Linked DNA regions of Marinoscillum sp. 108. The protein of the gene in region 2 interacts with the protein of the main gene of each other region in a pairwise test. Links are inferred from orthologs where the notes say so. Each region holds a gene or a part of one and is shown on either strand. Other genes may lie near its edges. The genes, in order: rfaD and GV030_RS05515.

Region 1 (12,701 bases), 2.4 Mb from region 2 along the record:
TCAAGCCTGAAACAACTACGGGTATTGAAATTGGTTTGGCAGCTAAGTTTTTCGATGGAAGAATCTCATTGGATGCGACTTACTACGACCAGACTTCTGAGGACTTGATCGTTCAGGTGGAGGTTTCTCCTACTAGTGGTTATGAGTCAGCTTACGATAACGTTGGTTTGATTGAGAACAAAGGTATTGAGCTTCAATTAGGCGCTACAATTGTAGACACTAAGGATTTCTCTGCCGGTTTGAATGTAAACTTTGCTACTTACAATAACGATGTAATTTCCGTTAATAACATTGATGGTGATGAAGGCGCAATTGTACTAGGTGGTCAGTGGAATGTGGATTTGCAAGCACGAGAAGGTCATCCTTATGGTGTGCTTTTCGGCCCTGGGTATCTTAAAGACGAGGATGGTAACATCGTTCACGTAAATGGTAGACCACAGATCGACCCTACATACAGAGTATTGGGAGACATTCAGCCAGATTGGACAGGAGGTATAGCAGTGAACTTGCGTTACAAAGGTCTTTCTTTGAGCAGTTTATTTGATGCCAAATGGGGTGGTGATATCTATACTATGACTACTACTTGGGGTAGATATGCTGGAGTACTTGCTGAAACTTTGAAAGGAAGAGAAGAAGGTATTGTAGGTAAAGGTGTGATGCAATCAGGTACTGACACAGATGGTAACCCTATCTATGTGCCAAATAACATTGTAGTAACTGCTGAAACTTATAACAAAGCAGCATTTAGCAACGGTGTTGCTGAAGGATCAGTTTTTGATGCGTCTTATATCAAATTGAGACAAGTTACATTGAACTGGAAATTGCCAAGTCAGTGGTTTACCAACGTTCCTTTCAAAGATGTAAACATTGCATTAGTAGGGAGAAACCTTGCGTTGTTGTACTCTAAAGTACCACACATAGATCCAGAAAGTGGATTTAGCAATGCTGATTCGCAGCAAGGCCAGGAATTTGGTCAGTTGCCATCTGCAAGAAGCATGGGTTTCAATATCAACTTTAAACTTTAATCGATGATGAAGTCTATAAAATATTTATTCACGGGAATTTTCTTCGTTCTTTTTGCAACGAGCTGTGATAAGGGATTTGAGGAATTGAATCAGGATCCTAACAACCCGACAACTGTTCCCTCAGATCTTCTGACAGCAGATATCATTAGGAATGCTGCCAACAACTTGCATAGCACGTTTGTAGGTGGAGATATGGGTTCCACTTGGGCTCAGCTTTGGACGAAAGTTCAGTACAACGACGAGGAGCGTTACGTTCCAAGACAGTCTGTAATTGAGTCTACTTGGGATAACATCTACGAAGATGTAATCTCTGATGCCAGATCAATGGAGATTTTGGCTACTGCAGAAGGTAATGATGTATCTAAAGGAGTAGCACTTACGCTACAGGCTTGGGGATATTCATTGCTTACTGACCTGTATGGAGATATCCCTAATACAGAGGCCATCCGTGGTACTGAGGGTATTTTTGCTCCTGCATATGATGAGCAATCAGTGGTTTATGATAGCATCTTGGCAAAGCTCGACAGAGCTAATGCGTTGATCGCTGGAGGAAATGGATCACTGAATGCAGCCACTGATTTGATGTATGGTGGTGATGCTTCTAAGTGGAGAAAGTTTGCTAACTCATTGAAAATCAGATGTCTGATGAGGATTTCTGGTGTTCGTGATGTGTCTGCAGATTTACAAGCAACAGTAGCTCGCCCAATATTCACTTCAAATGCTGATAATGCTGCTATTGTTTATTTAGCTGCTCAGCCTAATGCTCACCCATTTTATGAGACCATTGATTATGGTAGCAGATTAGAATGGAAAGTTTCTGAGCTTTTGGTGCAGACTCTCGAAGGATTTAGTGATCCTCGTCTTGCAGTAATGGCTGCTAAGAATGCTGATGGTAACTACAGAGGTAAGCCAAACGGAATTCAGGATGTTCCTAGTGAAGACTTCAATTATGAGAACGTTTCTGGTATCGGTGAGTTCTATTTGAACCCCGAGTTGCCAGGTATGTTTATGTCATACGCGGAGTTGCAGTTCTTGCTAGCTGAGGCTGCTGCTTCTAATTACATTAGCGGAGATGCTGCCACATTCTACAATGCTGGTATTCGAGCTTCTATGGAAGAAAACGGAATCACCTCAGGTGTGGACGCTTACTTGTCCCAGTCTGGTGTGGCGTATAGCGCAGGTGCTTCTGCTGAGTTGATTGGAACCCAAAAGTGGATCTCTCTATTTGCTCAGGGAGTAGAAGCATGGACAGAATGGAGAAGAACAGGTCAGCCTGCTTTGTCTCCAGCTCTTGATGCTGTACTATCTCAAATTCCTTCTCGATACTCTTATCCTGCTTCAGAGCAGACTACCAATAAAGCTAGCTATGATGCAGCTGTGGCAAGTCAAGGTGCAGATGTATTGACTACCAAAGTTTGGTGGGATAATTAATAATTGTCAATTAACATTAAATTGAAATTATCATGAAAAAAATAAATATATACATAGCCATCCTAACCCTTGGTCTTTTTGCGATCTCGTGTAATGAGTCTGAAGATTTGGTTACTGCGGAGGCTAAAGAGGCTGCCCTAACCACTATTGGAAGTTCTGGCGGTGCTTTGCTAGGAAACCCTACGGAAACTGGCGAGGTGATTTTTGTTACAGCGATGTTAGATTATTCTGTGACAGTATCTTCTCCAAATGTTTCTGATGTTCAGTCCATGACTGTTTACAAATCGTATGGAACTGAGTCTGTGGAAATCACTACGGCTTCTACTTATCCGATAGAAGTGAACTATTCTTCTATTGGGGACTTTATGGAGGGCTTTAGTGCCACTGCTGCTGATCTGGCCATCGGTGATGTTATCGGGTTTCATACTGAGATGACAATGACTGATGGACGTGTATTGGCTCAGGCAGCCAATAGAGTGAGTCTTACTGTTCAGTGTTTGTCTGACTTGGCTGGATCATATTCTATGACTGGTCAGAGAGATGATGGGGCTTCATACTCATTCCCTGTAGTGATCACAGAGCTGGGACCTGGAAGTTATGTTTCTAGTAGAAGTGGATCATGGGCTAAAGGAGTGTTAGCAACACCAACTGGTGAAGCACCTATGTTGTTCAATGATGTATGTGGTCAGCTTTATATTCCTATGCAAACCCTTGGAGATTTCTATAGCAATGGTGTGTGGGGAGAAGGAGATGGCGCTGAGGTTACAGGATCTGTTGACCCGTCAACTGGTGTGATTACTTACTCCTATACGATTGAGTTTAGCGCTGGAAACCGAGTGTACACGGAAGTTCTGACTCCTAATTGATCTTAAATCTTTAAATGAAATTAACTATGAATAAGATATATAGATTATTACTGATTTTGGTAGTAGTGAGTTTCGGCTTCACATCGTGCGATGATGAGGACTTTACCGGACACTCGTCTTTGGTACCGACTAGTCCAACAATTTCGATTTCGGCACCAAGCTCGATCACTATAGACGAGCAGGATACGACTTTCTCGTGGACTGTCACAATGAGTGAAGCGCAGATAGTAGATGTTGCTATTTATGTGACTGTTGCAGAGGGAACTACTGCTACAGAACATGACGATTTTGATATCGATAATAGCAATAGCCGGGTTTATATTCCTGCTGGATCGACTACAGGAACGGCGATGGTTACTCTTTATGCTGATGATGATACAAGAGAGGAGACTGAGATGTTGATGATCCAGATTGGAGATTCACGTACAGCCAATGCAACTATCACACCTACTACTGTGGCGATTACCATCAACAATTCACCTGATTTTGCTCCGTTAGAAACCGTAACGCTTACTGCGGTGTGGGATAACGGAGACGAAACTGCTGTTGGTGAGTCATTCTGTAGTTCTTTTGATGTGGACGTGTTGTTTTTGGTGGAGGATTTCTCTGGTTATCATCCAGATTTCTCTATGGCAACTGGTTCATGTCCTGAGGTAGGTGACCTGGACTGGGCTGATGGACATTACTGGGTAACAACAAACCTTTATGGAAGTGTGGATCTAGGTGAGTTTGCTACAGATATACCTGTATCACTTCAACTCACCAGATACAACAATGATGGTTCTGTTGCTTCTTCGTCTACTGTTTTGATTGACGAGCAGTTGCATTCTGATGATGACGGTTCTTCTCTTTATTTGGTAGGGTATATTACCGTGACCAATGGAGTATACGAATTGTTTGATGCAGATGATACTTCTTATGGAGATGTATCTGTGCAAAAAATGGATCTTCCTGCGGGCGTAAAATAGTAGATTTAAGTGCTATTAATATTAGAACAAAAGCCGTCTCGTTCCGAGATGGCTTTTGTTTTATTTATTCTTGAATATTAGTACAGTTGCTTTGAGTGAAGGTTGTTATATCACATAATCAACCAATTAGTTTTATGAAACGATATTTACTTAGCCCAGTCCTATTTGTATGCATTGTTACTGGGGGTGCAGCTCAAGCCACGCTAGGAGGAAATGACGCTAGTGGTCTTGATATGAATACTGAAATCGGAGGCATGGTTTCCGTTGTGGATTTCACAAATTACGATCCTGTAGGAAATGTCTATTTGTTTGAGGATTGGAAATCCGGAAAACTCACACTCAAAAATGGTGTCCAAACGGGGAATCTTATATTAAGAGTGAACCTACTGAACAACAATGTGGATGTCAAGGACAAGAATCGTGTAAGAACCTTCAGTATCGAAAAAATTCAATTCGTAGACATATCTGTGTTGAGCGATAGTGCGATTAGATACATTAACCCAAATGAATATCGATATAGCGATCAGACACCAATAATTGGCTTGTTGCGCGACGTTTCTAGAGGAGAAACCTGGAGTCTTGTCGAGCGGCATTTCATAAAAATTTACGAGGCGAATTATGTAAAGGCATTGGATGCGGGATCAAAGCAGGATAGATACGAATCGGCTAAGGAATACTATTTCCTGAGAGATGGGATTGTATACCCTGCAAGTGGCAATAGGAAGAAATTTGCCAGTGGTTTAGGTCTTTCGGAGAGCGAGCAAGAGGCTTTGGTTGATTATGTTAAATCAGAAGGGCTTTCGACTAAGAATGTTGATCATTTGACTTTGATCTTGAGGTTTTTAAACCGAGGTTAGGACTTGTAATACAGTCTTCTTGTTGCCTTCTTTTGGCAAATTGTTTAATTTGTTATCAAATGAAATTATGAAGAATAGGATGTTTATTTTGGTCTTTATAAGCCTTTCGACCGTGTTGTGTAACTGCTCATCCAGATATACGAACAAATCGATAAGTGATGATGATTTATTGGCCATTGCTAAAGAGTCTTTAAGAACAACCGATTTTGAGACCCAATACAATCCTGATAGCTCATTCGTTCTCCTTTCAACCTTTGAAGAAACGGGGTATTCACCTTCTACCACTTTTGTGGTTGTTCGCTTAACAAAAAAGCCAAAAGCAATATATAACTCGGGTTTCCGCGGCGATTACCTTAATTGGACTGGTATTTCAACTATTATGATCAAAGAGAAGACCGGATTAGCAACTCCCATGGACAATGGTCTAAAGACCTTTGAGATTGATGTTGTAAGCGGCGATAAAAAAGAAAAAAATAATCCAAACGATGAAAATAAAAAATAAAAGTGCAATTTCTGCAGTAGGTGCATTGCTGATTTTGCTGTGCACTGTGTATTGGATGAAGCAAGGGGATCAAGAAATCTCCCATGATGATACAATTGTCAAAGAGGAAGTTTCCAGATTTGAGAGGAAACATCTGATGCTTCCGGAAGAAAGATTTAAAATCCGACAGCAACTTACCTATAGGGAGGGTGGCGTTAATTATCAGCCAGGTTATCTTCAGAAGGAATTGGTTAAATCACTTGCTACTGCAAATGTATCCAAAAGCCGATCTGTCCCTGTTAATATAGTTGAGCGGGGACCATCAAATGTTCCTGGAAGAGCTCGTGGTTTGATAGTGCTGCCTCAGGATGATACTCATATGACATGGCTGGTTGGATCTTCAGGAGGGGGAGTCTGGAAGACCACAGATGGTGGTGCTAGCTGGATTGACAAGTCTCCTAACTTTCCCACTTTGGCGGTTACTAGCCTTGCATATTGCGAGAGTCAGCCGGATGTTATCTATGCCGGTACAGGTGAATATATAGCGTCTGCATATACCAACATCAATGGAGATGGAATTTTCAAATCGCTTGATGCCGGAGAAACATGGACACAACTGGCATCCACGGCTGGAAATGAATTGTGGCAGTCTGTTACACGGGTAATAGTAGATCCAAACAACCCGGATGTTGTGTTAGCTAGCACTGCACCTAATTTTTGGGGATCCTACACTTCAAATATTATGAAGTCTACAGATGGTGGACTGTCTTGGAACTCTGTTTTCAATGCTCAAGCTGGAGCTATTGAGCAGATTGTAGCTTCTCCAAATGATTTTAACATACTGTATGCCGGACAAAGTGGTGTTGGTGTTTTAGGTTCTCTGGATGCCGGGGATACTTGGTCATTGATTTCGGACGGAATGAGCCCAAGCTCCAGAGTTGAGTTGGCTGTTTCTCCGGTGGATCCAACCCGATTGTATGCTTCAGTTGTAGGGGGATTGGACGCTTCACAGGAAGCTGATATTTATTATTCTAATGACTCTGGTAATAATTGGACCTTGATTACTGACCCGTCTAACACCGTTGATGTATTGGGAGGCCAGGGTTGGTATGATAATACCATCTTAGCTCATCCATTCAATTTGAATGAATTTTATGTAGGTGGAATAGGTATCTATAAGTATACCGTGGATGTAGCAGCAGGCGTTGGTGAAAGTGACCCTACCTTTTTAGGCACTGAAACTGGAGGTACTGAGGCATTCATGGCTCGAGTTAATTTTACTGCAGAGCTAGATGGTGGAACCCTTGCGCTGGGTTCTGCTCCGGCAGATGAGTTTACTTCAGTGGAAATAAGGTTCGGTCCGGGGAGGTCACAGAAGGCTCACAGGTTTTTGGTGCCTAGTGGCAGAGGTTCTGGTGTCGGTGATGCTGAATATACTTACCAGGATTACGTAGATGTACCTTTTGAAGTTTGGGATGTGGATGCCACACCGGAACGTCAATTGATGGTCGCGTTTAGAGATCAACAGCGTGACGGCATTTTTAATTTGATTTATAATAATACTGAGGGCGGTGAGAATGATGCAAACAATACTCACTCTCGCGAGTATTTGTACATCAACTCAAGGACTTATTCAGAAACGCCATCGGATGCCATAGCAACTACTGGTGGACATGTGGATGATGACCTGTTTTTCATTTGGCCATACCTGGTTGCAGGTGCCACATGGGATCCTGATAATCTTCCTGAATCTGCCTTCCGAATTAATTGGGGAACTGTAGTAAGTGGCCAGTATGATGTGGTGAGCGCTGCAGACCCATATGGAAGAGTTGACGGAAAGAATAGTAATGTTCACCCGGATCACCATAACCTGGTAGCCGTAATACATGATGCAGAGGCCAAGGAATGGCAGATAGTAAATGTCAACGACGGAGCGTCCTATGCCTCCAATGTCTCAGCTAATCCTGGTGTTTCTTTAAATTCCTGGCATTTTGCAGGAAGCATGATGAATACCACTCAGTTTTATGGAGCAGACAAGGCTCCGGGTGTGGATCGTTATGTAGCCGGAGCGCAGGATAACGGTAGCTGGTTTAGCCCTTCAGGAGAAGACGCATCAAAGACTACCGAATATGAGGAAGCTTGGGGTGGAGATGGATTTGATGCCGTATGGCACCCCACAGACATAAACAAGCTAATTGTGACCAGTCAAAACCTTGGAATTGGTAGGTCTATTGATGGTGGAAATTCCTTCTTAAATGCAACAGTGGGCTTGGGGGCTGATCCCGCACTACCATTCATTGGGCAATTTAGTAACGCCCCCCAACGTCCTGACGTTGTGTTTACCCTTGCAGGAAATGGAGTTTATAAATCTGATGACTTTGCTGGCTCTTGGGAGTTGATTGATATGACAGGCTATAGTGACTGGGCAACTTCTTCGCTAATGAGTATTGAAATATCAGATGCAACCCCTGACGTGATGTGGGCCGGAGCTTCCATTAGCAACAGTGGTTCTTTGTTTCTATCTACGGACAAGGGTGAGTCATTTGCTCCAGTTCCAGATAATGGGATAAACACAGGATTGATAACGGGAATTGCGACCAATTATCATGATTATAAGACCGTTTACGTGTTATTCTCTTATGCAAAATCAGCGAAGGTGGTACGATCTACCGATCTTGGAGAAACCTGGGAAGATATTTCTGGTTTTTCTGCGGGAAGTACGAGCACCGGATTTCCAGATGTAGCAGTATATGATTTGCAGGTGATGCCTCATGATCCAAACACCATATGGGTAGGATCAGAAATTGGTATCATAGAGTCTACGGATAATGGAGCTTCATGGCACTTGCTTGACAGCAATATGCCTCGGGCATCGGTATGGGAAATTGATCTCAAAGAGGATCAATTGGTCATAGCGTCTCATTCAAGGGGAATCTGGTCTTACACGCTTCCTGAGGTTCCGCTGATCACTTATTACCCTGAAATAACTGACGTTTCAGCAGGTCTGTCAAATGAAGTTGGAGTGTTGGTGAATTTTATTTCCGACTTTGACTCTGCTCAGCTCTATATTAATGGTGATTATGCGTCATCGGTGGTGAGTCCTGATCTGGGAGAAAATCTTTTCACTGCTTCCACTTCGGAAACGGAACTGGAAATTGTGGTAAGAGGCTTTAAAGGTTCCGCTCCATATACCTCAGACGCGTTCGAGTTTACTACATATAGTTTTGCTGCAACGCAATCGTCCTATGTAGATAGATTTGATACCGACGATGATCATTTTACAGGATCTATGGAGATCAAAAAGGTGACTGGATTTCCATCTCAGGCGATTCACTCTGCACATAACTATGAGGCAAATTCCAACAAAGTGTTTAATCTGCTTATTCCTATTGAAGTCAAAAGTTCTGATGCAACCTTTAGTTACAAGGATGTGGCTATTGTGGAGCCAGGGGCCGATTATGTGACGTTGGAAGGGTCTACGGATGGAATTTCGTGGGTAACCATTGCCAAGTATGATGCCAGCGCTAATGATAAATGGACGGCTGCTTTTGAATCTAAACTATCAGGAAGAGAAGACTATTTTGTTGACCATGAGTACAATCTATTGGATCACTTTAATGCTGGAGATGTGGTGGTATTTAGGTTCCGCCTACAGTCTGATGCACAGGTCAACTCTTGGGGATGGGCAATTGATGATGTAGCTATACAAGGAGAAATTCTTGCCGCTGATCAGATTTTGTCCTCACTTAAAGTGTTCCCAAATCCGACCACTGATTTTCTGGCGATAGAATCACAGGTGCCTTTGGCCAAAGTGGAGTTGTTTGGACTTGATGGAAGTGTGAAAAGAGTTTCCTTCAATAACAATCAGTTGGACATGAGAGGATTGAGGACCGGAATATATCTGCTTAAGATCGTTTCAGAAAACGGGTCTGTTCAAACCCTTAGAGTGAGTAAAGACTAGAATATATTTTATCAAAAGAGAGCCGGACTGTTGTGTGGCTCTCTTTTGTATTTAATAATAAGTCATATTGAGCAGGTAGTTTTTAATATAATCATCAACACCTGCTTCAAGAGTTGTAAAGTCCATTGGGTATCCAATGGACTTTATTTTTTTTATGTCAGCCTCTGTAAAGTACTGGTACTTCTCCCGAATGTCTTCCGGGGTGTCCACGTATTCAACTTTTGACTCGAGCCCGAGAGATTTGAAAATAACAGTAGCAAGCGAATTGAATGATCTGGCCTCACCTGTTCCGATGTTATAAATGCCGCTGTTTTTCCGATGGTGCATAAGCCAGTACATCACCTCCACGGCATCCTTTACATAGAGAAAATCTCTTTTTTGCTCACCATCCTCAAAGTCCGATCGGTGTGACTTGAAGAGCTTCAGGGTATTGGATTCAATGATTTTATGAAATGAGTGATAGACCACAGAGGCCATACGCTCTTTGTGGTATTCATTGGGCCCGTAGACATTAAAGAATTTGAGTCCAGCCCAAAAGAATGGTTTTTGCTCCTGGGAAATGGCCCACAAGTCAAATTCCTGCTTGGACTCACCATAGGCATTAAGTGGCTCCAGGCTTTCAAGAGTGTTTTCATCATCGGAAAAACCATTTTCACCTGCACCATAAGTAGCAGCACTGCTGGCGTAGATCAGTGGGATTTGCTCATCTACACACCGTTTCCAGATGGCTTTGGAGTAGTCAGTGTTCAATTTCCTGAGGATATCTGTATCCTGTTCTGTGGTATCAGTATGAGCACCAAGATGAAAGATAAACTCCACCGCCTCGGCATTCTCATCAAGCCAGGGAAGAAAGGCCTCGCGATCTATAGTGGCTCGGAGTTTTTTACCAGCCAGGTTTTGGTTTTTGAATTCATCCTGAAAGACATCCACGGCGATGATATTATTGAAATTACTCTCATTGAGCCTTGCTATCATGCAGCTTCCGATAAATCCCGCTGCCCCTGTTACTACGATCATACAAGTTGTTTTTTCAAATTTAATCATCCACGGCATAAGCCTTTAGTAAGGTGACAGAACTTTCTATCTTTGTGGCAGATTTTCAGCGGTTATGATTTACGTAAGTAGAAAGGAACATTTTAACGCAGCCCATAAGCTGTATAATCCCAATTGGACGAGGGAGCGAAATGTGGAGGTGTTTGGCCCATGTGCCAATGATAACTGGCACGGACACAATTTTGAACTCATTGTAACCGTAAAAGGCATGCCCGATCCAGAGACGGGCTTTGTAGTGGATCTGAAGAAATTGAGTACGTTGGTACGTACTGACATCACGGACAAGGTGGATCACAAAAACCTGAACCTGGATGTCGATTTTATGCTGGGCAAACTTGCCAGCTGCGAAAACCTGGTGATTGAGTTTTGGAAGATTCTTGCACCTAAGGTTAAACGGCTAGGAAGTGATTGTACACTTCATAGTTTGAAATTATACGAAACACCACGCAATTACGTAGAGTACTTTGGCGAAACCAAAGGATGAGATACTTTATCGTAGCCGGAGAGAGGTCTGGTGATTTACATGGTGCAAACCTGATTCGGGAAATCACCAAGCAAGACCCGCAGGCTGAGATAGTGGGTTGGGGTGGAGACCTGATGGAGTCAGCCGGTGCAAGGATTCTCAAAAACTATCGTGATTTGACAGTGATGGGTTTTTGGGAAGTTATCAAAACCTTCTGGACACTTCGTTCCCTATTGAAAGAGTGTCAGCGAGATATTCGTGAATTTGCTCCTCAGGTACTTGTTTTGATTGATTTCGGAGGTTTTAATCTCCGATTGGCTACTTATGCCAGACATTTTGAGATCAAAACCTGCTACTATATTGCTCCCAAACTATGGGCATGGAGACCACAGCGTATCAGTAGGATCAGGAGGAGTGTAGACCAGATGCTGGTGATCCTTCCCTTCGAAAAGGACTTCTATCAGGGCCTCCAATATGAGGTGACTTATGTGGGCAACCCAGTCATGGAGGCGCTGAGTGCCTATGAATGGAATGACACTTTACTTCATGTACTGAAGCGGCATAAGTCCATAGCATTTCTGCCGGGAAGCCGGGAGCAGGAGATCAAACAAGCCATTCCGGTAGTCCAGAAAATATCTACTGTCTTTGATGACTATCAGATTTTGGTCTCAGGGGTCAGTAATGTAGATAAGTCAATTTATGAACCGTTAAGAAATCTCGGTAACATCTCTTTGGTTTTTGATAAAGCTTATGAACTGATACAGTCTGCCGAGGCGGCAGTGGTAACTTCTGGTACCGCCACTCTGGAGGCGGCACTCATTGGTAAGCCTCAAGTGGTGGTGTACAAAACAAGCTGGCTGACTTATCTGATCGCCAGAAGAATGATCCGGGTAGCTCACATCTCTTTGGTTAATCTGATTGCTGGAAAGGAAGTGGTCAAGGAACTTATTCAGGGGGATTACAATGCGGTCAACGTAGCTTCCGAACTGGAGACTTTACTTTCCGATGTAGCATCCAAAAAAAGAATCTCCGAAGGTTATTCGGAGATTCGCAGTATTTTAGGTGAAACAAACGCTTCAGAGAAAGCAGCCAGACACATTATTAACTTAGGCTGCTCTTAACTTATTAAATTTCGATTTTTCAAATTTCTCCTCGGCATAGTCCTTAGTGACTTCCATTTCTTTCACATCCTTGCTGGAAGGGATTTCAAACATGGCATCCGTAATGATGGCTTCACAGATAGATCTTAGCCCGCGCGCTCCCAGTTTGAACTCTACGGCTTTTTCTACAATGTAGTCCAGCGCCTCAGGAGTCATGGTGAGTTTTACGTCCTCCATTTCAAACAGCTTTTCATACTGTTTAATCAGAGCATTCTTTGGCTCTGTCAGAATCTTTTTCAAAGCCACACCATCCAACGGATCAAGGTGTGTGAGTACTGGCAATCGCCCAATCAGCTCCGGGATAAGTCCAAAACTTTTCAGATCTAATGCTGTAATGTATTTAAGCAGGTTGTCCTTATCCACAGACTCTGTGCTGAAATCATCGGCGTTGGCAAAACCAATCGGCCTTGTATTGAGCCTGTTGGCAATGTGACGC
Region 2 (12,575 bases):
AAAGTGCTTTCCAATTCCAATTGCTTTTGCAGTTGTTTCACCTGAGAGCTGTCAAATGTGAAATCATATTCCAGGTAGTTCAACCCTTTGTCCAGATGAGTAGTCCATGATTTCAATACCAGGCTGTCTATTGAAATGCTCAATGTAGCCGTGCCTCCGATGCTTGTATAGGCTTCTACGACCGTTTGAGGCTCATTGTACCCGTCCCAATGCCAGCTGCCTTTGGTGCCCCACCTTTCGGAGTAACTCTTCTCAGAGATCGGAAATACCTTGATGTCATCAGTAAGGCCGGGAAGTTGCTGTAGGGATTCCATATTGGCCACATAGATAGAGCGCCCATGGGTACCGAGGATGAGGTCTTTGTCTCTGGGGTGGATCACCAGATCATGCACTGCCACGGCCGGTAGACCTGCATTGAAAGCCATGAAAGACTCACCTCCGTCCAGGGAGACATATGCTCCATGATCTGTACCTACATAGAGAATGTTTTCGTTTTTCGGGTCCTCTTTGATCACGTTCACGGGTTCTTTGGGCAAATCCAAGCCAATTGGTTTCCATGTTTTTCCATAATCATCGGATCGATAAATCAGGGCATCAAAAAGGTCCCAGCGATAACCATTGAGGCTGGCATACACCCGGCCTTCGGCATGTGCCGATGCGGTCACCCTGCTCACCCAAAGGTTGGTGGGAAGGCCACTGGCTATTTTCTCCCACGTCTGTCCGGCATCTCTACTGATATGGATGAGTCCATCATCGCTGCCTGCATAGAGCAGCCCAAACCTGATGGGAGATTCGCTAATGCTCGTGAGTGTTCCATAAGCCACATCACCTTTTTTGCCACCATTGGTCAGGTCTCCGGAGAGGGTCTCAAAATCTTCGCCCTGGTTCATAGAGCGATGAAATTTGTTGCTGCCAAAATAGACAATGTCCTGATTGTGGCTGGAAAGGAGGATCGGTGACTGCCAGTTCCAGCGGAGCGGGGCCTCGCCCAGTTGATGCTTTGGGGTAATGTATTTTTGATCTCCGGTGGAAGTATTGATTCTGAAATAGTTGCCAAACTGATAGCCGGTATAAACCAGATCGTTGGTTCGGGTGTCTATGACCACCTGCATACCATCCCCACCCATGAGCCGCTCATAAGGGTATTTTCCTTCTTCCAGCCAACTTCTGCTGTAGGTATAGTTGCTGGGGCCTTTCCAGACACCATTGTCCTGAAGACCGGCGTACACATTGTAAGGCTCAGCCATATCCACATTTACCGTATAGAGCTGACCTACTGCCGTGGAGTTACACTTGACCCAGGTGTCGCCGAAATCATAAGAGATATTGATTCCACCGTCATTCCCATTGATCAAATGACCCGGCCTGGAGGGGTTGACCCAAAGAGCGTGATGATCGGCGTGCACGTTTTCCATATCCGTGATGCTCCAGGTGCTGCCCCCGTCTGTTGATTTGATCAGTGGAACTCCCATGGTATAGAGAATGTCAGGATTTTGTCCGTCCACTCTTATTTGTCCAAAATAGTAACCATAGGAAAATACCAGCGCGTCAATGTAATCTTCATGCGTTTTTCTCCAGGTTTCTCCGCCATTGTCTGAGCGGTATACTTCCGCACCCTTCACGGGGGTATCAAAAAGGAGTGAATTCGCATCCTCCAGATAAGTCACCAGGTCCTGGGGTTTTACTTTTCCTTTTTTTACCTCTTCCTTGATGTCTACGGCATTGTATTCATCGGGAAAGTTTTCCCGGTCCAGAAAATCGTTGAGTTCATCATTGGTAAGCGCCAGGAAGGCATCGATCGTTGTGTTTCTCAGTAGGTTTTTTGTGACAGAAAAAGTTTCCTTTTCCTCTTCATTCCGACGGTCCTGATTATCCAGTATGGCATAGATGATCTCAGGGTTAGAGGGGGCATATGCCAATCCAATCCTGCCAGTGCCTTCAGTATCCGGAAACCCATTGTTTCCGGATGAGATATTGAGCCAGGTGATGCCACCATCTGTAGATTTAAACATGGCCGAACCTTTGCCTGACTCCTCAAAATTCCATGCTTTTCGGTCCTTCTGCCATGAAGCCGCAATCAACTCATCGGGTTTTTTTGGATTCAAAATCAATTCTACAAATCCACTTTTTTTATCTACATAGAGGGTTTTTTCCCATGAAGCACCACCATCCACGCTCCGGTAAATGCCAGATGCTTGATTATTTGAGTACAATGGGCCCAAAACAGCCACCCAGAGAATTTTCGGGTTATCGGGATGTACAATGACCCGGCCGATGTGATGGGATTCCGGGAGCCCCAAATGCTGCCAGGATTGGCCATTGTCTGAGGATTTGAATAATCCGTAGCCTGAGTAGGAGGACCGGCTGGAGTTATTTTCACCGGTGCCTACATAGATGACTTTCTCGGTCCAGTCTACAGCAATATCGCCGATGGTCATCACGATCTCATTGTCAAATATGGGATCAAAAGAGGCACCTTCATTTTTGGTTTCCCAAAGCCCTCCGGAGGCATAGGCCACGTAGAAGTGCGTGGGATCCTGAGGGTCAACTTCCAGGTCTACCACCCGGCCACTCATGATGGTGGGGCCAATATTTCTGAAGGGAATGTTTTTGACCAGCGAGTTTTCCAAAAGGCTTTGTCTCTGCAAAAAGCCTTGCCATCTGTCTGCAGCAGAGGTGGCGGCCGGGGTATCATTTATTTTTAGTTTTTGCCCGGAGACGTGAGTAGTAGCTAGCGTTAAGGCGAGCAGTAAAATCAGAGGGAAGCTTTTCATGGGTAATGTTTTTGACGGAGGTGTAATTATACTAAATTTCGGGTTCAAGAAAACGAACCCAAAGATGACCAAAATATTTCATAACCCGAGGTGCCGAAAGAGCAGGGAAACGTTGAATTTACTGGAAGAGAAAGGTGAGCAGCCCACTATCATAGAGTATTTGAATACGCCCCCCACAAAGGCCGAACTGGCGGAAATCGTAAATATGTTGGGTATCGCCCCTGAGAAGTTGATTCGAAAAGGAGAAACTGAATATAAGGAGCTTTTCAAGGGAAAAACGTTGTCTGATGATGAATGGCTGGATGCTATGGTGCAATACCCCAAACTTATCGAGCGCCCCATTGTGATCAAAAATGGGAAGGCTGCGATCGGTCGTCCTCCGGAAACCGTACTCGATATTTTATGATTACGAAATCCATCCTCGTGAATCAGTTTAGTGCGTCACTTGATTTGACATTTACGGAGACTGATTTCCCTCGGTTTGCACAGGATGAGGTGTTGATCAAGACAGCATTTTGTGGTGTAAACTTTCCCGATCTTTTGATTGCTCAAGGGAAGTACCAGTTTCGGCCGGATTTACCTTTTTCTCCAGGACAGGAAGTTTCCGGTGAAGTGGTAGCGGTGGGTACCTGGGTGGATCACGTGCAGGTAGGAGACAGGGTGATGGCTTCTATGGGGTGGGGTGGCTTTACTGAATTGGCCGTGGCCAAGGGCAGCAATACCTACCTTATTCCACCGGAGGTCTCTTTGAAAGATGCTTCGGCGATTTTGGAGTCTTATGCTACAGCCTTGTATGCACTGAAAGACAGGGCCATGATGAAACCAGGTGAAACACTTTTGGTATTGGGTGCTTCTGGTGGTACAGGCACAGCCGCAGTACAGCTCGGAAGAGTGTTTGGTAGCAAGGTTATTGCGGTAGCTTCTACCGAAGAAAAACGAGCATTTTGTTTGCAGAATGGTGCCCATGAGGTGGCGAGCCCCGGTGAAGAACTAAAGGAACAGATCAAAGAGCTGGGAGGTGCAGATGTTATTTTCGACCCGGTAGGGGGCGCTCAGTCGGAGGCAGTGTTTCGCACCCTGAAACCCGGAGGGCGCCATTTAGTGGTTGGATTTGCCTCTGGAGAGGTTCCGTCCATTCCTTTTAACCTGCCACTACTGAAAAGTGCGTCTATTGTAGGCGTATTTTGGGGAGCCTTTTGGCGAAATGCTCCGGAGGACAATCGCAGAAATGTATTGATGCTCCTCCGGTGGTTTGCAGAAGGTAAATTGAGCATCAATGTTACAAAAACGTACCCACTGGCGGATGCAAAAAAAGCCCTTGAAGACCTGATGAACAGACGTGTGTCTGGCAAGATTGTGCTTGAGGTTTAGAACCGTTGATTAAGTCTGACCCCAACATAATCATGCCGTGTGGCTGATGCATTCTCCTGTGTTCTCCAGTAGGCAATAAAGCCCAGGTCAAACCGGGGCCAACTGAGCATCACACCTCCGCGGTGCTGGAAAACCCATCGGATCGCATCCACGGTGTAGATGGATTTCTCACCAATAAAATTGCCCTCCAGGGTGGCATTGTAAAACACATATTCCAGTCCTGGAGAGTAGAAAAAATAGATCTCGCTGATTTTGGGTTCAGGGAGTTTGATTCGTTTGTTGCCCAGAGATGAGCTGACATAGGCAGATTTGTTGATCGGCTTGAGTTCTCCCACCCGTACCATGAGTTCCTGTCTGATGTTGTTGTAGACCGTACCTCCACTGGCATTGGTTTCGCTGGTCAGCTCAAAATTGTAAGAAGAGTAAATGGGCTTAATGTAGGTAAGGTTGAGGTTAATGATCGGTGTGTTATTGATCTGATATTTCCAGCCCATGGGCTGAGGCATACCAAACCATCTGTGCCAGGTGGCCTGTGTTTCTCCCACCAGGGCCCCAGGCCCCAACCATCCCAGCTCCAGCTGCGCTTTCAGGTATTGGTTAGAATGAAAGTAATATTCATTGGCAATGGAAGCAGATAAGAGACCTGCGTAAGGACGATCCAGCTGTTCTTGTCGGTCCCAACCGATCCACTTGGGCGTATACATCCTGTGGTTGAGCTGATAAGATTGAATCACCTTGGCATTGGCGATGCTGTCTTTCAGTATCCTCACTGATCCATAAATGCCACTGCTGTAATATTGATCCTGTGTGAGATCAAAGGTGAAGGCATCATTATCCACTATCAATTGATAATCGAAGGTGAGGTATTTTTTTTGAGATTTTTCCTGTGCGGTGAGTTTCAGAATGAGCAGCAGGGCAATGATAGTAATGAATAATTTTCGCATTGGTGGTCAAAGATAGATATTTACCAAATTTGCAGGCATGACATTGGATTTTCTACAAGAAAAACTTCAGGACAGGATTGAAAAGGGCAATATCCGTACGCTAGGTGGGAAAGCGGGTTTGGTGGATTTTGTATCCAACGATTACCTGGGCCTTTCTCAAAACCAAGAACTGGCGAAGCGAATAAGAGAAAGAATGGATAGTGAAGGAGCTGTACCCAATGGAGGTACGGGCAGCCGCCTGCTCTCTGGCAATCATCGATTTTATGGAGCAGCTGAGCAATATCTTCAGGAAGTATTCAGGGCTGAGTCAGTGTTGATTTTTAATTCGGGCTATGCAGCCAACCAGGCCCTCGTATCCGCTGTGGCAGAAAAGGGCGATACCATTTTGTATGACCAACTATCCCATGTATGCCTGAAGGAAGGTGCCTGGCTAAGTCGGGCCGAGACCGTTAGTTTTTTGCATAATGACCTCAATGACCTGGAGGCTAAAATAAAGCGGGCGAAGGGCAGGGTCTTTGTGTTGACCGAAACGGTCTTTTCGATGGATGGTGACATGGCCCCATTGGCTGATCTGGTGGAGGTCTGTGAGCAATCAAACGCTTACCTGATTGTGGATGAAGCCCACAGCACTGGGGTGATGGGCCCGGGGGGTGCCGGATACATGATTCAAAAGAACCTACATGACCGGATTTTTGGCAGAGTCTACACCTTTGGCAAAGGCATGGGTGTACACGGTGCCTGTGTGGCCGGATCCAAGATCCTTACCGATTATCTGATCAACTTTGGCAGGCCTTTTATTTATACCACTTCTCTGCCACCACACAGTGTATTGGCAATAGAGGAGAGTTTTCGGTACCTGAGTGAACACCTTGTGTTACAGGATGAGCTGGAAGCTAAAATTAACCTTTTCAGGAGTCGTTGGGAGAAATCTCTGAGTCATACTGCTATTCAGCCAGTGATGATTGGCAGCAACAAAAAAGCTCGTGAGGTTTCCATGAGCCTTCAGGAAGCTGGTTTGGATGTAAGACCGATCCTTTCACCCACCGTACAACGGGGTACCGAGCGATTGAGGATCAGCCTGCATGTTCACAATACTGATGCGGAGATTATCCGCCTCACAGACTTGCTCAGCGAGTTGGTGTAGTTTGATGCCTGAGGGTCATGGAATCCACTTGATGTCTTTGAAATCTGGCTTTCGCTTTTCCAAAAAGGCATTACGACCCTCTTTGGCCTCATCAGTCATATAGGCCAAACGGGTGGCCTCTCCGGCAAAAACCTGTTGCCCCACCATGCCATCGTCGGTCAGATTGAAGGCAAATTTGAGCATTTTGATAGAAGTAGGAGATTTCTGAAGGATTTCAAGTCCCCACTGATAGGCCGTATCTTCCAACTCTTCGTGAGGGATCACATCATTCACCATGCCCATGTCGAAAGCTTCCTGTGCAGAGTAGTTTCTTCCAAGGAAGAAGATTTCTCTTGCCCGTTTTTGCCCAACCATCTTGGCCAGATAGGCTGACCCGTAGCCCCCGTCGAAACTGGTGACATCTGCATCTGTTTGCTTGAAAATAGCATGTTCCTTGCTGGCCAGCGTGAGATCGCATACGGTATGGAGCGAGTGTCCTCCACCCACAGCCCATCCAGGTACCACTGCTATGACCACCTTAGGCATAAACCGGATGAGGCGCTGTACTTCCAGGATATTGAGGCGGGGCATCCCATCATCATCCACATAGCCCTGGTGGCCACGCGCATTTTGATCTCCACCTGAGCAAAACGCCCATCCTCCATCTTTCTTAGAGGGGCCCTCCCCTGAGAGTAGCACCACACCAATGGAGGTGTCTTCTCGGGCATCCAAAAAGGCCTGATAAAGCTCGCCTACGGTTTTAGGTCGGAAGGCATTGCGTACCTCCGGCCGATTGAAGGCTATACGCGCTACACCACCTGACTTTTTGTAAGTGATGTCTTCAAATTCTCTGACTACTTTCCAGTTGGGTTTGCTCATGGTGTTTATTTTTTGGTGAAATTATTGATTTCAGGTGTAGTACCAAAGACCGAGCAGAGTTTACTGCCATGAACTTGTCAAAATCCCATTCCAGAGAAGTCTGTGCTCTTGTTTCTGTTGGATGAATTCTGACCACCACAAAGAGTCGGGATATTAGGACTTGCATATTAACTTCGCTTCATGAACTACTTTGTGACGGCCATAGGGACGGATAGTGGAAAGACACTGGTGAGTGCCATACTGACGGAGATGCTACATGCTGACTACTGGAAGCCGATCCAATCGGGAGCGCCCAGAGACACGGAAACGGTCAGAGCGCTGGTCACCAATGAGCAAAGTAAATTTTACAAGGAGACCTTCCTCTTAAAAACCCCGGCCTCACCACATGCCGCTGCCCGCATCGATGGGATAGAGATCACCATTGACCAGATAGTACCTCCCATTTCCAATCGTGATTTGATCATTGAAGGTGCAGGTGGGGTGATGGTACCTCTAAATGATGAGGAGGTGATCCTGGATATGGTGCCTAAACTGAATGCAGAAATCGTGTTGGTGTCCAACCTGTACCTGGGGAGCATCAACCATACCCTGCTAACGGCTGAAGTCATCAAAAGCCGCGGTTATGACGTGAAGGGAATTATTTTTAATGGCCCGGGCAATGAGGAGAGCGAAAGAATCATTCTGCTCAAGACAGGGTATAGGCAGTTATTGAAAGTGGAGCAGGAACCCGTAATTAATAAAGAGATTGTAAAGAAATACGCCGAAAAGCTAAGCGCATGTTGGGATTGAATAATTTTGAAAAGGCAGACCATAAGAATATTTGGCATCCGTTTTCTCCACTGGCAGGAAATAAGCCGATAGGGATCAAAAAGGCTAAGGGCGTATATCTGTACACCCAGGATGGTCGTAAGATCATGGATGCGGTATCCTCGTGGTGGGTGAACATCCACGGTCATAGCCATAAGCGAATCAATAAAGCCCTGAGCAGGCAGGCTGCCCGGTTGGAGCATGTGATTTTCGCTGGATTCACACACAAGCCTGCGGTGGATCTTTCCAAAACACTCAAACGGTTACTCCCCAAATCCATTGACAAGATCTTTTTTTCTGATAATGGGAGCACCTCCGTGGAGGTGGCCATCAAGCTCGCGGTGCAGTATTGGTACAATCAGGGAAAGCCACGCAAGAAAATCATCGCATTGGAGGGTGCCTATCACGGAGACACATTTGGCAGCATGTCGGTAGCGGAGCGAAACTTGTTTTCTGCTCCTTTCAATGAATTATTGTTCGAGGTTGATTTCGTTCCTTTTCCAAAGGGCGATGGGGCAGAGGCCATAGCCAGAATGAAGGAACTGGTCACGGAGGAGACGGCCGCTTTCATATTCGAACCTTTGGTGCAGGGGGCTGCAGGCATGCAAATGTATGCAGCCGAGGTACTGGATAAACTCATCGATATTGCACGAAGCAGGGAGGTGGTGTGCATAGCGGACGAAGTGATGACCGGCTTTGGTCGCACAGGTAAAATGTTTGCCTCCGACCATCTCAGAAATGATCCTGATCTGTTTTGTCTCTCCAAAGGGATCACCGGGGGCTATTTACCCATGGGAATCACGGCAGTCAATGAGCGAATCGTGAAAGCCTTTGATGTGGAAGATCGTACCAAAGCCTTTTTTCATGGTCATTCGTATACCGCCAATCCACTGGCCTGTGCAGTCGCCAATGCAAGTATGAAGCTGCTGCTCGGGAAAAAATGTCAGCAGGATATACAGCGCATCTCTGAGCAACATCAGGCCTACCTGGATCAATTTCGATTTCATAACAAAGTCAAAGAGATTCGTCATTGTGGTACCATTCTGGCGATTGAGCTCCATGCTGATGATGCTGGCTACACGAGTAACCTGAAGGAGAAAATTTATGATTTCTTTATGGCCAGGGACTTGCTGCTGAGGCCTTTGGGAAATGTAATCTATATCCTGCCACCCTATATTATTACCGATCAGGAGCTACAAAGGCTGTACAAGGCGATTGATGTTTTTCTGCTAGAGCTGTGATGGCCGGAGACTTTCAGCGTTAATTTCATTCAGAGTGTTGAGGGCGTCTGAGGCTAGCCTCGTCAGTAGGGTGCCTGGTTGTATTCGTCTTCCACTCGTTGGCCCCATTCAGGTTTTATCCTACTCATCAATTCAATTTTTTTGATTAAAAAGTGCTTATGAAAGTCCTGACCCGAGGGGTCCATTTCCATGGCATGTGCTGATGCCATGGCGGGTACAACATGCTGGAAGGTGTGGTACATTAATTCTTCCAGATCGGTGAAGGTATAGCAGAATACCTGCAAGCCACGCTCATAGGCTTCATATGAAAGCAGACCATCATCGGAGATATTGATGTTCGGGCGACCACCACCCTGGAGTCGGCAAACGGTTGGGAGCTGATCAGATTTGGCACCTATGAGCTGCGCCATACGTCTCATCTCATTCTGTACTTCTTCAATGGTCATAAACTGCCTGATGTCTTGTTCTGAAATTTATGCCATTTTGAATGATCTCTGTTTACTTTCTTCCACTTTTTCTTTGTCCATCTGGTGGATATTGGCAAGGGTCGAATGTTTCGGTGGATTGGCTGATCTGGAAAGTTGGGGAGACGGGAGCTCGCCGGGCCTTCTCACTGGGTGGCCATCACACTCCTTTGTGACAAAGCCAACACGTGTCGACCTGTGGCCTATACATAGGAGGTCTGACGGAGGATTGCTTCGCCCCGATAGGCATCGGGTACTCGCAATGACGGACTGGACAGTCATTCCGTGTAGAGGGAATACACTGCTTTGTCTTACCCTTCGACGGTGCTCAGGGTGACAAAGCCAACACATGTAGACAACCAGGGCTGGATTAGTGAAGTCACTACCTGCCTCCCGTTACCTCAATAAATGATCCGGTTGAAAAGGAGGATTCTTCAGACAGTAACCAAAGTATGGCGTTGGCCACTTCTTCGGGTTGGCCACCTCGCTGCATGGGGAGGGTTTCTTTGATTCGGTCTACTCTATTGGGCTCACCACCATCAGCATGAATGTCTGTATAGATAAACCCGGGTCTCACGCCATTCACCCTGATTCCTTCGGCTGCCAGTTCTTTGGCCAGTCCTATGGTAAAGGTATCTATGGCACCTTTAGACATGGCATAATCTACGTACTCATTAGGTGAACCGGTGCGGGCGGCGATTGATGATACGTTCACAATAGCCCCACCACTGCCACCATAGCGTGTTGACATGCGCTTGATGGCCTCCCTGGTACACAAGAAGGCGCTGACGACATTCTTATTGAATATCCGCATCAGTCGCTCTAAATCCATTTGATCCACTCTTGATTGAGTTTCTAAAATGCCTGCATTATTCACCAGCGCATTGATCGGACCAAAGTCCCGGTCGATTTTTTGAAACAGACTGAGCACCTCAGCTTCTTTGGAAACATCGGCCTGATAGGCGACAGCATGTCCTCCATCTGTCTTTATTTGATTCACTATTTGAGATGCAGCTTCGCTATTACTCAGATAGTTTACACAAATATTGTAGCCTCTTTTTCCAGCAAGCAGGGCAGTAGCCGCACCGATTCCGCGACTGGCTCCTGTGATTAATAGGGTCTTTCTCATAGGTTGGACTCCGGTTTCTGCGCCCGGTTATTGGCTTAAATTAATACAGCTGACGGATATAATCCAAAGAAGACTGCTTTGGAGAAGGGTACGATCTCGTAACCGCCATTCCGTGCAGGCGGCCTTCACACTCCTTTGTGACAATGCCAACGCATGTCGGCTTATGGCCTATACATAGGAGGTCTGGCGGCGGATTGCACCGCCTATGCCGGCTGGATCAAATCAATCAAATTGCCATACAGGTCCTCAAAGACCAGCACCTGGCCGTAGGGCTCGTCCACAGGTCCGCGTACGATCTTCACGCCTTTGGCTTTCAGGTTTTCATAGTCCCCCTCAAAATCATCGGTATGGATAAAGAGAAACACCCGGCCACCGGTCTGGTTGCCTACGCGGCTGAGCTGCTCGTCACCTACACCCTTGGCCAGCAGGAGCCTGCAGCCAGTGTTTCCGGGCGGGGCCACCACCACCCAGCGCTTGGTTTCGCTCATTTTCGTATCTTCTATTAGTTCAAAGCGGAGCGTTTGGGTGTAGAAGGCAATTGCCTCGTCATAGTCTGCCACCACCAGGGCGAGTTGTACAAGTTGCTGCATAGGTTATCCGAATAAGTTTCTGGTAAAGTTGATTTTGATGCCTTGCTGGAAGTTTTCTATCACCTTGAAAATAGCCTTTAAGGTCACCACCTCTATCTTGGTGAGACTGCCGGGACTTACGTAGTTGTGGGGCTCGGTGTGGTCGTTCATGATCTGCCGGGCCTGATACCTCAGGCGCATGCCCATCATGTAGTAGTACGACTGCATCAGCTCATGGTAGGCTTCCTCGGTAAATACCTTCTGATCCCGCAGAGCAGAGAGCCGTTCGCCGGTATTGGTTTTGAGGATTTTGTGTTTCAGGGCGTATACCCGCACCAGGTCCACGATGGGCGTCATAGACCGCTTGATGTTAAACACTTGCTGATCGTCCTTTTCGATGGTTTTGATCCCTCTGAAAAAGGTGAGGGGCGGTTCGTACTGCAGGGCGTTGGTGGCCAGCTGTGTGAAAAAGTAGGTGCCCGGGTCCTCCAGCTTTTGCAGGATGTGTGCCTGTAGCTCCTTCACCAGCGACTCTTCACCGTAGATAAACCGGCAGTCAAAAAAGGTGGAGAAATTCATCACCGACTGTGAGTCGGGGTTTTCAATCCATTCGTTGTAATTTCTTTTCCAGTGGGAGAGGGAGTGGGTCCACTTGGGGTTTTTGGCCATGAGTCCGCCGGTACAAAACACAAAGCCGATGTGGTTGAGTCGCTCGGAGACCAACTCCGCAAAATGAAGAAAGTAGGTTCTCGTGATCTCCCTGAACTCGTTGGCTTTGTCCTCATAGATGATGGCATTGTCCTGGTCGGTCTTGAGAGTCTGCTCCATGCGGCCCTCGCTGCCCAGTGCCATGAAGACAAATTTGGCTGGCGGAGGGCCTATTTCAGCAATCACACCCTCGATGACCTTCTGAGCGATGGTGTCGGAGATGTTGGTAATGATCTGGTTGGCCAGCTCTGACTTTACTCCCCGTGTCAGGAGGTTGTAGACCACCTCGGGCACTTCTGCCCACTTGGCTTTGAGTTCGTCCACAGACATGGCCAGCCGCACCGACTGGATAAACACAAAAGGTGATTGCGCCTGGTCGGAGAGGAGTTTGCTCCGGCTGATCACCCCTGTCTCCTGGCCATGATCCTCCACGATGAGGTAGCGGATTTTATGGTTAAACATCATGAGGATGGCTTCATAGATATAAGCCTCCCGTGATATTCGGTAAATAGGGCCTTCCATGATCTCCTCCACTGGGGTATTCGCATCTCGCTGCGCCGCAATGA

Evidence for each region.
Region 1: the proteins of GV030_RS05515 (region 2) and rfaD interact in binary tests that used the Escherichia coli proteins (3 or more experiments, as listed by UniProt). The link is inferred for Marinoscillum sp. 108 from one-to-one orthologs.

Annotation. Positions count from the first base shown.
Region 1 is NZ_LR734808.1:3,711,127-3,723,827, forward strand. What follows is about bases 8,624-11,594. They hold rfaD (ADP-glyceromanno-heptose 6-epimerase), read right to left. Parts: upstream 10,607-11,594; coding sequence 9,641-10,606; downstream 8,624-9,640. Other genes in these bases: GV030_RS15185 (T9SS type A sorting domain-containing protein), read left to right, coding at 8,624-9,589; GV030_RS15195 (6-carboxytetrahydropterin synthase), read left to right, coding at 10,698-11,126; lpxB (lipid-A-disaccharide synthase), read left to right, coding at 11,123-11,594. Also shown: GV030_RS15155 (SusC/RagA family TonB-linked outer membrane protein), read left to right, coding at 1-1,025; GV030_RS15160 (SusD/RagB family nutrient-binding outer membrane lipoprotein), read left to right, coding at 1,029-2,456; GV030_RS15165 (hypothetical protein), read left to right, coding at 2,489-3,322; GV030_RS15170 (hypothetical protein), read left to right, coding at 3,349-4,290; GV030_RS15175 (hypothetical protein), read left to right, coding at 4,425-5,147; GV030_RS15180 (hypothetical protein), read left to right, coding at 5,215-5,649; more of GV030_RS15185, read left to right, coding at 5,633-8,623; more of lpxB, read left to right, coding at 11,595-12,226; ATP-dependent Clp protease ATP-binding subunit ClpX, read right to left, coding at 12,212-12,701. UniProt on the Escherichia coli protein: Catalyzes the interconversion between ADP-D-glycero-beta-D-manno-heptose and ADP-L-glycero-beta-D-manno-heptose via an epimerization at carbon 6 of the heptose.
Region 2 is NZ_LR734808.1:1,335,015-1,347,589, reverse strand. The notes cover bases 5,171-8,015. They hold GV030_RS05515 (1,4-dihydroxy-2-naphthoyl-CoA synthase), read right to left. Parts: upstream 7,092-8,015; coding sequence 6,249-7,091; downstream 5,171-6,248. Other genes in these bases: bioA (adenosylmethionine--8-amino-7-oxononanoate transaminase), read left to right, coding at 7,868-8,015; bioD (dethiobiotin synthase), read left to right, coding at 7,272-7,880; GV030_RS05520 (8-amino-7-oxononanoate synthase), read left to right, coding at 5,171-6,233. In the rest of the region: GV030_RS05540 (sialidase family protein), read right to left, coding at 1-2,774; arsC (arsenate reductase (glutaredoxin)), read left to right, coding at 2,839-3,180; GV030_RS05530 (NADPH:quinone oxidoreductase family protein), read left to right, coding at 3,177-4,145; GV030_RS05525 (lipid A deacylase LpxR family protein), read right to left, coding at 4,142-5,089; more of GV030_RS05520, read left to right, coding at 5,127-5,170; more of bioA, read left to right, coding at 8,016-9,139; GV030_RS05500 (Imm63 family immunity protein), read right to left, coding at 9,202-9,585; GV030_RS05495 (SDR family oxidoreductase), read right to left, coding at 9,986-10,732; GV030_RS05490 (VOC family protein), read right to left, coding at 10,936-11,322; GV030_RS05485 (DUF294 nucleotidyltransferase-like domain-containing protein), read right to left, coding at 11,326-12,575. UniProt on the Escherichia coli protein: Converts o-succinylbenzoyl-CoA (OSB-CoA) to 1,4-dihydroxy-2-naphthoyl-CoA (DHNA-CoA).